Regions from separate parts of the Billgrantia sp. NRB1 genome, predicted to be linked through region 3. Evidence: predicted binding sites of a transcription regulator. Region 3 holds the regulator's gene; each other region holds the start of a gene.

Region 1 (4,157 bases), 530 kb from region 3:
CGGCGGGGCACCGGCGCGGGAGAGGCCGGTCTGCCACATGGCGCGGTAATTCTCCAGGGCGTGGCTACCTGGTACCAGCGGCAGGGTGCCGCGCAGGAACTCGCCCGGCCCCTGGGTGGAGGCGACGATGGCCACGTAGACCGGAAACAGCACCAGGGCCACGCCGAGGATGATGATCAGATGGGCAACCAGGTTGCCCCAGGGCCGGTTTTCGACCATGACGTTGCGTGCCTCTTGGAATCAGTAGTTGACGCGGCGTTCGATGAAGCGGAATTGGATCACCGTCAGCGCGATGACGATGGCCATCAGGATCACCGACTGGGCAGCCGAGCTGCCGATGTTCATGCCCACGAAGCCGTCGGCGTAGACCTTGTAGACCAGGATGTTGGTCGCCTGGGCCGGGCCTCCCTGGGTGGTGGCATGAATGACGCCGAAGGTGTCGAACATGGCGTAGACCACATTGACCACCAGCAGGAAGAAGGTGGTGGGGGTGAGCAGCGGGAAGACGATGGTCCAGAAGCGCTTGGCCGGACCGGCACCGTCGATGGCTGCGGCCTCGATCAGCGACTGCGGGATCGACTGGAGCCCGGCCAGGAAGAACAGGAAGTTGTAGGCGATCTGCTTCCAGGCCGCCGCGATGATCACCAGGATCATGGCATCCGTGCCCGAGGTGCGGTGGTTCCAGCGGTAGCCCAGCATGTCGAGCACGTAGGGCACGATGCCAATGGAGGGGTTGAAGATGAACCACCACAGCACACCGGCGATGGCCGGTGCGATGGCATAGGGCCACACCAGCAGGATGGTGTAGCCATCTCGGGAGCGAAGCATTCGGTTGACGGTGACTGCCAGGAGTAGGGCCGCGCTCATCGAGAGCAGGGTCGTGCCCAAGGCGAACACGGCGGTGACCGAGAGGGAGTTGAGATAGTAGGCGTCTTCGAACAGCCGGGAGAAATTGGCCAGCCCGACGAAGGTGGTGCTCAGGCCGAAGGCATCCTCGCGCAGCAGCGATTGGTACAGCGCCTGTCCCGCCGGCCAGATGAAGAAGATCAGGGTGATGATGACCTGAGGCGCCAGCAACGCATAGGGCAGCCAGCGACCGGGAAACGTCATGCGTTTGGTCTGCATGATTTATTGCTCGGCAAGACGATGGAAAAAGGCGCCCCCCTCCCAGGGGAGGGCGGCGCGAAAGGGCTGTTCTTATTGATTGGCTTGCTGGAAATCCCTAAGCAGGGCATTGCTGCGCCGTGCCGCATCGGCGCTGGCCTGCTCGCCGCTCTTGCGTCCGGCCATCACCGCTTCCATCTCCTCGGAAATCATGTCGCGAATTTGCACGAAGTTGCCGAAGCGCAGCCCCTTGGAGTTCTCGGTTGGCTCGTTGAGGGTCATCTGCTCGATGGAGATCTCGGTGCCCGGGTTCTCGGCATAGAAACCCTGTGCCTCGCTAAGCTCCCAGGCGGCATGGGTGATCGGCAGGTAGCCGGTGCGCTGATGCCAGTCGGCCTGCACCTCAGGCTCGGAGAGGTAATCGAAGAAGGCCGCCACGGCTGCGTACTCCTCCTCGCTGTGCCCGCGCAGCGTCCATAGGGTGGCACCACCGATGATGGAGTTTTGCGGCGCATCCTCTACGTCGGCGTAGTAGGGCAGCATGCCGTAGCCGACCGCGAAATCGGCATTGGCCAGCACGCCGGCACGGGCTGCCGAAGAACCGAAGAACATGGCGCACTCACCGGAATAGAACATCGGGGCGGCGTCGCTGCCCGGTCCCGGTCCACCCCAGCGGAACACGCCCTCGTCTTGCCACGTCTTCAGGTTGTCCCAGTGGCGGGCCACCAGCTCGTTATCGAAGACGAACTCCGTTTCGAGGCCGCCGAAGCCGTTTTCCAGGGTGCCCAGCGGCGAGTTGTGCATGGCGGAGAAGTTCTCCAGCATCACCCAGCTCGGCCAGGAGGTGGTGAAGCCGCAGCTGGCGGCATCCTGCTCGCTTAGCCGGCGTGAATAGGCTTCGACGTCCTCCCAGGTCTGCGGCGCACCCTCGAGCCCCGCCGCCTCGAAGGCATCGCGGTTGTAGTAGAGGATCGGGGTGGAGGAGTTGAAGGGAAAGGAGAGCATGTTGCCGCGGGTATCGGTGTAGTAGCCCACCACTGCCGACAGGAAGGCCTCCCGATCGAAGGCTCGGCCATGGTCTTCCATCAGCTGGTAAACGGGATAGACGGCGCCTTCGGCGGCCATCATGGTGCCAGTTCCGACCTCGAACACCTGCAGGATGTGGGGATGCTGGCCGGCGCGGAAGGCGGCGATGGCACCGGTCATGGTCTCGGTGTAGTTGCCCCGGTAGCTGGGGCGAACCCGATACTCCTCTTGGGAGGCGTTGAAGTCTTCGGTGATGCCTTCCAGTATCTCGCCGAGTTCGCCGCCCATAGCATGCCACCATTGCACCTCCACGGTGGCATGAGCGGACAGCGACAGGCTGGCTGCGGCGATGCCGGCGGCCAGGCCTTTCAATAAAAATGCGGGCATGATGCTCTCCTTGCGTCTGCGGCGACCCATGGGCCAATGATGAAAATGAACACTTTTCCCGCCGATATTAGTGACAGGCGATGACATCGCGGTGGCAGAAAAATGTCGGTTAGGTGATGGTGGGTGGCTGACATCATGTATCCAGCCTGCCTCGGGGCGTTGGTCGTTCGCGGTGGGGCTGATGAGAGTTCGTGTCCATGGCGACGCTTCAGTGACACGCTTCCACTGTCATGGATTTGCCATCGCACTACCGCATCCTTATGGCTTTTCATGGCGACGAGTGTGGGCATGACACCGAGCGAGCAACACCTGCTGGAGGCGATCATTGTTGGGGAGCAGTTGACGCCCTACTTCCAGCCCATCGTCGATATGGGGCAACGCCGCATCCACGGCTATGAGGCGTTGATTCGTGGTCCACAGCATTCACCGCTGCACGCTCCCCAGCGGCTTTTCGAGAGCGCCATGCAGGCCGGTCTGCTAGTGGAGCTGGACCTGCTCTGCCGGCGGCTGGCCATCGAACGTTTTGTGGCGCTGGGGCTTGGAGGAAAGCTGTTCCTCAATGTCATGCCCTCGACCCTGCTGGAGCGTGATTTTCGAGAGGGGCTGACCCTGGCCTATCTGGATAGAGGTGGGCTGGCACCGGAGCGGGTGGTAATCGAGCTTACCGAGCATCTTCCCATCGCGGATTACCAAGCGATGCGACAGGCCATGGACCACTATCGGGAGATGGGCTTTCGAGTGGCCCTAGACGACCTGGGGGCGGGTCACTCCAGCCTTCGCCACTGGGCGGAATTGCGTCCGGACATGGTCAAGCTGGATCGTCACTTCGTCGCCGGGATCGATAGTTCTCCCGACAAGCGCGAGTTCCTGCGCTCGCTGCTGGACGTGGCCCGCAGCCTGGGATGTGAACTGATTGCGGAAGGTGTCGAAACCGCCGAGGAGCAGCGCTGTCTCTGGGAGCTGGACCGTGGGCTCGTGCTGCTGCAGGGCTATTATTTCGCCCGACCCTGTGCCGAGCCACCGCGCCAGGTGTCGCCGCTGCTGCCCAGCCACGGCCTGACGGCACAGTCACCGCGACGCAGTGCCAGCGCGATTGTTGCGCAGGTGGACCCTGTCTCGCCGAGGCTGCCGGTTCTGTCCCTGGTAGAGCGCTTCCGTGCCCAGCCCGAGCTTCGCTGCGTGCCGGTGGTGGAGGCTGACCGCCCACTGGCGGTGGTGCGTCGTCACGAATTCCTGACGCTGTTCACCAATCCCTACAGTCATGCTCTGCACGCCAGAACAGAGGTGGATCAGATCGCCGATCGTCACCTGCTCAGCGTGCCTCAGGATACGTCCCTGGAAGTACTCAGCCAGCGCATTACCGATGCCCGTGGGCTGCAGCAGGAGGACTTCGTAGTCGTCGACGATACAGGGCGCTACCGAGGCATGGGGAATATCATCGACCTGCTGCGGGAGATCACCGCCATCCAGGTGCGCCAGGCCCGCAACGCTAATCCGCTGACCGGCCTGCCGGGGAATATCCTGATTCAAGAAGCGTTGACCGAGCGGCTACGTCAGGGGCAGGCCCTGGTGGCGGTGTTTGCCGACCTGGATAACTTCAAGGCCTACAACGACGGCTATGGCTATGCCGAAGGGGATCG
Region 2 (4,157 bases), 1.4 Mb from region 3:
CGCCAGCAGCGAGTAGGCCACCGCCTCATGGAACTCGATCTGGCACTCATCGGCAAACAACGCCTCGATCAGCCCGTCGCAGCGCTGGCGAATCTCCACAGCCTGTGCCAGGGCCCGGCGCGCCTGCACCTCATCGGAGTCGCGGGTAGCGGCGATGACCCTGCCGAACATGCCGGTCATCTGCTCGGCCATCTCATCCAGCGGCTCCTGGTACTTCGGTACATGGAAGCCTTCGCTGTAGAAGTGGCCTACCTCGAAGACATTCTTGCAGTAGTCGCCGATGCGCTCGGCGTCCTTAGCCACGCTCATCAACGCCAGGCAAATCGCCACGTCGTGGCCGGGGTTCACGGTCAGGTGCCGCAGCACCTTGCGGCGAATCGAGCGTTCCAGCTCGTTGATGGCCTGGTCACGATCATAGAGGGGTTGTCGCACCTCATCCGCCGGCACGGTGCTGTGCAAGACATCGTTGGCACGCCCAAACATCCAGGCGCCGTACTCCAGCATCTGGGTCAAATCTTCGAAGGCCAGGTTGAGGGTGTTCTCCGAGGTAAGCGCACTGTACAGCTGACGAAACATGGGCAAAAACTCCGGGTATGCCGCGCTTAGCGCAGGCTCGTGAACAGTTCAACGGCGCCGATCCCCAACAGCGGAATCACCAGGAAAACGCCAATCAGGAAGAAGAACGCATAGCGCGTCTGGCGACCGGCCAGGCGGCCATACCAGGTGGCGACCTTGAGCGGGATATAACGAAGGGGCCACCAGATGGCGGTACCGGTCAGGTTGAAGATGACATGAAACAGCGCCACCGTCATCGCCGCCGCCACCGGATTGGCGGTTGCCGCCAGCACGCTGGTGACGGTGGTGCCCAGGTTGGCTCCCATCATGAACGGCAACACCCGACGCAGGCGCACCACCCCCGCCCCGGCCAGCGGCACCATCAGGCTGCTGGTGATGGTGCTCGACTGGACGAGCACGGTGGAGACCACTCCCACACCGTAGGCACGCAGGTCACTGCGAAAAAAGTAGGTGCGAAACAGCCCGTCCATATGGCGCAGCAGAGCGCCGCGCAGGTTCTGCACCATGAACACCAGCGCCGTGAACATCAGCAGCATGCCGAGCCCGGCCACCATCAGCCCCTGGGCGGCGGGGGTGGGCATCAGCAGCGACCCGATGGCGTTGAAGAGGTCGACCACAGGCGCGGTGATCACCTTGATCGGACTGTTGGGGCGCGCCACCTCCTCGAGCCCTATCAGCTGGGTGAGCCAGCCGGCCAGCTGAGAGAAGATACCGCGCCCCGCCTCGTGGAAGAGCCCGGAGATCAGCTCCAGCGGAAAGACCACCAGTACCGTCAGGATGTTGAAGAAATCGTGCATCAGCGCCGCGGTGAAGGAGCGGCGGAAATTGCGCTTGATCCGCACGTTGGCCAGGGCCACGATCACACCGGTGACCGCCGTGCCGATGTTGGCCCCCATGATGGCGAACACCGCCGTGCCGAGGGTCATCTCGCCGCTGGCCACCAGGGTCACGATCAACGCCGAGGTGAACGACGAGCTCTGCACCACCATGGTGACCAGCACCCCGGCCAACAGGGCGATGAAGGGATTCTCGCCATAGGCGAAGAGCTGCGACAGGAAGTCGCTGGCGTGTCCGAAGGCGCCCAGCCCCGCGCCCAGCACGTTGAGGGCGGCGAGGAACAGATAGAGGCAGATACCGGCATAGATGCCGCGCATCCAGGCCGGGGCCTCGCGCGACGGCTGGCGTGACAGGGCGGGTTGACCGGTTTGTGAGGCTGACGAATCAGGTTTCGACATAGACAAGGCTGCCGTGTAGGTGCGCAAGGGATATGACGGTTTGATGACGCTTCAATGTCAGTGCGCGCACCATACCCGCTCTACATGACAATTTCATGACATCGTTCTCGCCAGGGCCCCGTTTCTCTCCATGGCGCCGGGGCCCCGGCCCTTAAACCGATGCCCCCCTCAAAAGCTCGAAGTCCGCCTCGGTCACCTCCTGGCGATCGGCATCCAGAATCTTCCCGCCAATCTCGGCAACCGACAGGGTGAAATCGATCAGCGTTTCCGGGCTGTTTGCCACTCGCCGCTTGTTGACGAAGTGCACCAGAACGGACACGCCCTGGACAATGGGCAACTCTCCACCTTCATGCAAAGGCGGCATATTACCGGGCGGCGTGGCGTTGGCGACAGTGAGCCTGTAGCGCGCACGGGGATCACGAATGATGTAGACCTGCTGCTTCCTGTCATAGTGTGCGCCGAAGGTCTCAAGGCGCGTTGCCAGCCGGCGATTGGTATCCTTGGCCGGCCAATCGAACACCACGAACAGGCACTGCTGAATGCCGGAACCGCTCGCTACGCGAAAACGATGCGATGGTGGCTCCCTCTCTGCCTGCGGTGAGGCAGCCGAGCGGTCACGCTCTACCTCTTGTTCTTCGGCTTCTTCGGCGCCTTCATCGGCATTGGTGGCCAACGGAGTCGACCCGACTGGCTCAGGCTCCTCCTGGGGATGGCGAAGGGTGGATGGGGGACGGAGCTTAGCGTACAAAACCACGCATACCGAAGCGAACAGAAGCGCCGCCCCCGCCAGCCCTAAGGCAAGATGATTCATTTCCATGCCGAATACGCCTCCTTTCGGTTGTTATACGTTACCTCCTTGTCTCATCCTGAGCAGGAGGAAAACCCAGCGCGCCAAGCCCGAGCGGTAGCTACGTCGCTGGCACGCCCCAGCCCATTGTAGACAACAAGCGCCCTACTAGGCACTGTCCGAAAAGTCGGCGAGAAAAGGCCAGGGCTAGGCCCGTTCCTTAGGGGCCAACGCATTCCCCGCATCCATGTGGGTCGCAAGGCAACACCGGTGAAAAGCAGGACCGGGCTCGCTGACGAGCTGATTTCTATCGCTGTAGTGGTCGAGCGCAGCCAGCTCTTAGACTAAGCCTATGACACCCTCCGCCGTCCACGGAGTCTATCCGTCGTTCCAGACTGGCAGGCGAGCCGCCTGCCTTCAAGCAACCGGTAAGGAGCGGAAGGTAAAGTGAGGATTCAACCCCAGCACCTCAGGCATGCCCGTCTCAAGAACAGCCTGCAGACCCTGCTGATACTCACGGGGCTCTCGCTGGTGCTGTCGGTTCCCGGCTACCTGCTGGCGGGAGTCGGCGGCGTGCTGATCTGCCTGGCCGCGGTCATCATGGCGGTCTATCTCAGCAGCTGGATGCCGGCCCGGCTGATCCTTGCCAATTCGGGAGCCGGCCTGCTGCGGCGTCATCAGGCCCCTGAGCTGTACCGTGTGCTGGACCTGCTCTACCGGCGCGCCGGCCTGTCGATCCCGCCGCGTCTCTATTACGCTCCCTCTCCGGACCTCAATGCCTTTGCGGTGGGTGACCGACGCGACGGCGGTATCGCGCTGACCGATGGCCTGCTGCGCACGCTGTCGCTGCGCCAGCTGGCCGGTGTGCTCGCCCACGAGGTCAGCCACCTGCGACACAACGACACTCGGGTCATGTCGATGGCGGCGGCCATGTCCCGACTGACCCTGTGGGTCGCGACGCTGGTCCAGGTGGTACTGATCATGATGATACCGATGATGATCCGCGGCGAGGCCGGCATACCGTGGCTGGCGCTACTGTTGGTGGCGATCTCGCCTACCCTGAGCTCGCTGCTGCAGCTTGGCCTGTCACGCAACCGGGAGTACACCGCCGACCTGGATGCCGTGGCCATGACCGGCGACCCTCAGGGGCTCGCCTCGGCGCTGGAGGTGTTGGAGCGCTTCCACGGCGCCTGGCTGGCCAGCCTATTCGGCCGACACCAGCCGGCCTGGCTGGACTGGCTACGGACTCATCCCCCGACCCAGGAGCGAATCCGCCGCCTCATGGCGCTGGGCTGTGCCCCACGCGACGACGGCCGCATGCCGATCTCCCATGACAGTGATGCCCCTCTGATCACCGAACGGCCCGACCCGCTGGGCCGGCGTTACTGGATCGTGCGGCGGCGATAGGCGAGCCTTCATCCTGGCGCCTGTACTTACCGCCGGCTCAGGTCCTGCTGTACAGCATGCTGACGATACTTCAGGGAGAGATAGCTTGCCTCGTCCAGTTCGCGCAGCTGTCGAGCGTAGCGGTCCGTGGCCGCAAAGTAGCCGGCCAGGCG
Region 3 (4,157 bases):
GCCAGCCGGACTTGGCGCGCAGCCCCATCGAGGTTACCGCGGCCCCCGCCCCCTTTCATCCTTCCCGCGGCCCCTGGGGACGGCGCTCGGTGTTCCGCCACCGGCGTTTCGCAGTGCTGGTTCAGGAGTTCTTTCTCGACGCCATGGCGGATGAACTGGGGCTACCTTCACGTTAGGATGAGCGCCATCGACTGAGGAGGCATCGATGGACCGTTCCGTGCTGCACCCCACCGGCCTCGCCCGGATTCCCGATTTCCTGCACCTGATGCGCCTGGACCGGCCCATCGGCACCTGGCTGTTGATGTGGCCCACCCTGTGGGCGCTGTGGGTGGCCGCCCAGGGCCTGCCCGAGCGCCGTATCCTGCTGATCTTCGTTGCCGGGGTCTATCTGATGCGCGCCGCCGGCTGCGTGGTCAACGACTACGCCGACCGCCACTTCGACGGCCACGTCAAACGCACCAAGCACCGCCCCCTGGCCACCGGCCGAATCAGCGAGGGCGAGGCCCAGGCGCTGTTCCTGATCCTGGTGATGGCCGCCTTCGTGCTGGTGCTGTTCACCAACCTGTTCACCGTGCTGCTGTCGCTGGGGGGCGTGGTGCTGGCCTTCATCTACCCCTTCATGAAGCGCTACACCCACCTGCCCCAGCTGTTTCTGGGCGCGGCCTTCTCCTGGGCGATTCCCATGGCCTTCGGCGCGGTGCTGGGCCACGTGCCGCTGGAGGCCTGGCTGCTGTTCGCCGCCAACCTGGTGTGGACGGTGGCCTACGATACCCAGTACGCCATGGTCGACCGCGACGACGACCTGAAGATCGGCATCAAGTCCACCGCGGTGCTGTTCGGCCGCGCCGACCGGCTGATGATCGGGCTGCTGCAAGGGGCGACCTTAGCCCTGCTGGCCTGGGCGGGGGTGCGCCTGGGCCTGGGCGGTTTCTTCTGGGTGGGACTCGCGGCCATGGCGGCCACCTTCGTCTATCAGCAGTGGCTGATCCGGGAGCGCGACCGCGACCGCTGCTTCCGAGCCTTCCTCAACAACCACTGGTCGGGACTGCTGGTGTTCGCCGGCCTGGCCCTCACCCTCTGGCCGGCGGTGAACGGCTGAGCGGCGCTGGCGGCGCTGTCATCCAACTGTCATCATGACATGGTCATATCGTCATCGACCCGTCACTGATCACGAGGCTTCCGGATGACCGCCAAGACCGTTCTGATCGTCGATGATGAGGCGCCGATTCGCGAGATGATCGCCGTGGCGCTGGAGATGGCCGACTACCGCGTTCTGGAAGCGGACAACGCCCAGGAGGCCCACGCCATGGTGGTCGACCACCGCCCCGACCTGCTGCTGCTGGACTGGATGATGCCCGGCACCAGCGGCATCGAACTGGCCCGGCGACTCAAGCGCGAGGAGGCCACCCGCGAGATCCCGATCATCATGCTCACCGCCAAGAGCGAGGAGGACAACAAGATCCAGGGACTCGAGGCCGGCGCCGACGACTACATCACCAAGCCCTTTTCGCCGCGGGAGCTGGTGGCACGCCTCAAGGCGGTGCTGCGCCGGGCGACCCCCCAGGGCGTGGAGGATCCGGTCACGGTGGAGGGACTGGAACTCGACCCGGTCAGCCACCGGGTCAGCGCCGACGGCCGCGCCCTGGAGATCGGCCCCACCGAGTACCGCCTGCTGCAGTTCTTCATGACCCACCAGGAGCGCGCCTACACGCGCAGCCAGCTGCTCGACCAGGTCTGGGGCGGCAATGTCTATGTGGAGGAGCGTACCGTGGACGTGCATATCCGCCGCCTGCGCAAGGCGCTGGGCGAGCGCCACCAGCACCTGGTGCAGACCGTGCGCGGCACCGGCTATCGGTTCTCCACCAAGGGCTGACGTGGCCCGTCCGTGGAGCCGTGAGCTGTGGCGCCTGGCCTGGCTGGCCGCCGCGGGCAGCCTGGTCGGCTGGCTGTTCTCAGCGCCGGCGCTGGGCCTGGCCGCCGGCCTGACGGCCTGCCTGCTCTACCACCTGCGCCAGCTGCGCGCCCTGCACCGCTGGCTGACCCGCCATCCGCAGAGCGAGCCCCCCTCGGCGAACGGCCTGTGGGGCGAGCTGTTCGACCGCCTGTATCGCTACCAGAAGGGACAGCGGCTGACCCAAAGCCGCCTGCGCACCGCTCTGCGGCGCATCCAGGAGTCCTCGGAGGCGATGCGCGACAGCGTGGTGATGCTCGACCAGCACGGCGACCTGGAGTGGTGGAACAGCGCCGCCGAGCGCATGCTGGGCCTGGACGCCGCCCACGACCGCGGTCAGCACATCACCAACCTGGTGCGTGATCCGCGCTTCGTCGCCTACTTCAACGCCCGCGACTACCGCGAGCCGCTGACCCTGGCCTCGCCCATCGATGAGCGCATGATCCTGCAGTACCAGATCACCCTCTACGGCGACGACGAGCGTCTGCTGATGGCCCGCGACATCACCCGCCTGCACCGCCTGGAGGAGATGCGTCGCGACTTCGTGGCCAACGTCTCCCACGAGCTGAGAACCCCGCTGACCGTGCTGACCGGCTACCTGGAAACCTACGGCGACCATGCCGAGGCGCTGCCGCCGCGGCTGGCCCGCGGGCTTGGCCAGATGCAGGCGCAGGCCACACGCATGCAGAACCTGGTCAACGACCTGCTGCTGCTGTCGCGACTGGAGATCGACCGCGGCGGCGAGGATCATTCACCGCTGGACATCGGCGCACTGCTCGAGTGCGTGCGCCGCGACGCCGAGGCGCTCTCCGGCGGCCGCCAGCGAATCGTGGTGGAAATCGAGACGTCCCGGCGGCTGGTCGGCAGCGAGCAGGAGATTCGCAGCGCCGCCTCCAACCTGGCCTTCAACGCCGTGCGCTACGCCGGCGAGGGTCGCCAGATCGTGTTGCGCTGGAAGCCCCACCCCGAGGGGGCCTGCCTGGAAGTGGAAGATGACGGCGAGGGCATCGACCCGGCGCACATTCCGCGGCTCACCGAGCGTTTCTACCGGGTCGACAAGGGGCGCAGCACCGCCACGGGCGGCACCGGCCTGGGGCTGGCGATCGTCAAGCACGTGCTGCTGCGCCACGACGCCCGGCTGGAGATCGTCTCCCACCCGGGCCAGGGGGCGCGCTTTGCCGGCATCTTCCCTCAGGCGCGGCTACGCGAGGCCCAAGACGCCTCTGCACTCCGTGGCTCGGCGGTGCCGATCCCGCCGCGGCGCCGATAGCGGGCGCCGCGGCGGCTCAGCCGAGTGTCGGCTCAGTGATGGTGGTGATCATCGGCGTCGGCGCTGCCTTCGCCCGCACTCTGCACCCAGACCTCCACCTCGACCTCGCCGCGCTCGGCGAATTCCAGGGTCATCGGGAAGCGATCCCCCTCGCGCAGCGGCGCCACCAGGTTCATCAGCATCAGGTGGTAGCCGCCGCCGGGACGCATGGTCTGAGTGATGCCGCCGGGCACCTCGATCTGCATCACCTGGCGCATGCGCATCACGCCGTCGTCCATCGCCATGTCATGCAGCTCCACGGTGTCGCTGGCCGGGGTGCTGGCCCCGACCAGCACCGCCGGTTCCTCGCCTTCCACGGTGATATCGACATAGGCCGCCCCGTGGGGCACGCTGGGCGGCGCCGGGGTGGCGAAGGGGTGGGAGATCTGCACATCACCGAGCCGATAGTCGTGGGCAAGGGCCGGCGTGGCCAGCAGCAGGCCGGCGGCCAGCAGCAGGAAAGAGGTCGGACGCATGGGCGAGTTCCTTGTCATACCTTGGGAAAACCAGTCTCAATAGGCCGATGATAGCAGCTTGCGGCGTTGACTCGCCTGGCCCCGGTGTCGCACCGCCCTTCGCCTCCCCCCCTCCGTTCGACTCAGCCCTTACGGGTCAGGGCGCTCTCGTCGAGCTCGTCCGGGTCCATGTGGCGAATGTCCAGCCCCTTGACCAGGTAGATGACATACTCGGCCAGGTTGTCGGCATGATCGCCGACCCGCTCCAGGGCGCGTAGGATCCACATCACGCTGAGCACCGGACCGATGGCGCGACTGTCCTCCATCATGAAGGTCATCAGCGAGCGCATGGCGCTGCCGTACTCGTCGTCCACCGACTCGTCTTCGTGCACCACCTGCAGCGCCAGCTCGGTATCGAAGCGGGCGAAGGCGGTCAGCGCGT

What was found. The regulator PhoB, encoded in region 3, activates phosphate uptake and scavenging genes when phosphate is short. The targets are predictions, from matches to a motif close to TGTCATANNNNTGTCANA.
Region 1: the regulator PhoB is predicted to act here: its motif matches at 2,744-2,761, upstream of ugpB (sn-glycerol-3-phosphate ABC transporter substrate-binding protein UgpB).
Region 2: the regulator PhoB is predicted to act here: its motif matches at 1,895-1,912, upstream of ACZIYR_RS12635 (Na/Pi symporter).

Annotation. Positions count from the first base shown of each region.
Region 1 covers NZ_CM167783.1:3,598,830-3,602,986, reverse strand. The annotation lists gene ugpE (sn-glycerol-3-phosphate ABC transporter permease UgpE) at 1-219, opposite strand, end outside; gene ugpA (sn-glycerol-3-phosphate ABC transporter permease UgpA) at 241-1,125, opposite strand; gene ugpB (sn-glycerol-3-phosphate ABC transporter substrate-binding protein UgpB) at 1,198-2,517, opposite strand; gene ACZIYR_RS16360 (GGDEF domain-containing protein) at 2,806-4,157, shown strand, end outside.
Region 2 covers NZ_CM167783.1:2,780,916-2,785,072, forward strand. The annotation lists gene ACZIYR_RS12630 (phosphate signaling complex PhoU family protein) at 1-576, opposite strand, end outside; gene ACZIYR_RS12635 (Na/Pi symporter) at 603-1,730, opposite strand; gene ACZIYR_RS12640 (hypothetical protein) at 1,963-2,628, opposite strand; gene ACZIYR_RS12645 (zinc metalloprotease HtpX) at 3,046-4,005, shown strand; gene ACZIYR_RS12650 (hypothetical protein) at 4,032-4,157, opposite strand, start outside.
Region 3 covers NZ_CM167783.1:4,133,822-4,137,978, forward strand. The annotation lists gene ACZIYR_RS18975 (chorismate--pyruvate lyase family protein) at 1-176, shown strand, start outside; gene ubiA (4-hydroxybenzoate octaprenyltransferase) at 206-1,099, shown strand; gene phoB (phosphate regulon transcriptional regulator PhoB) at 1,184-1,873, shown strand; gene phoR (phosphate regulon sensor histidine kinase PhoR) at 1,875-3,221, shown strand; gene ACZIYR_RS18995 (copper chaperone PCu(A)C) at 3,254-3,736, opposite strand; gene phoU (phosphate signaling complex protein PhoU) at 3,859-4,157, opposite strand, start outside.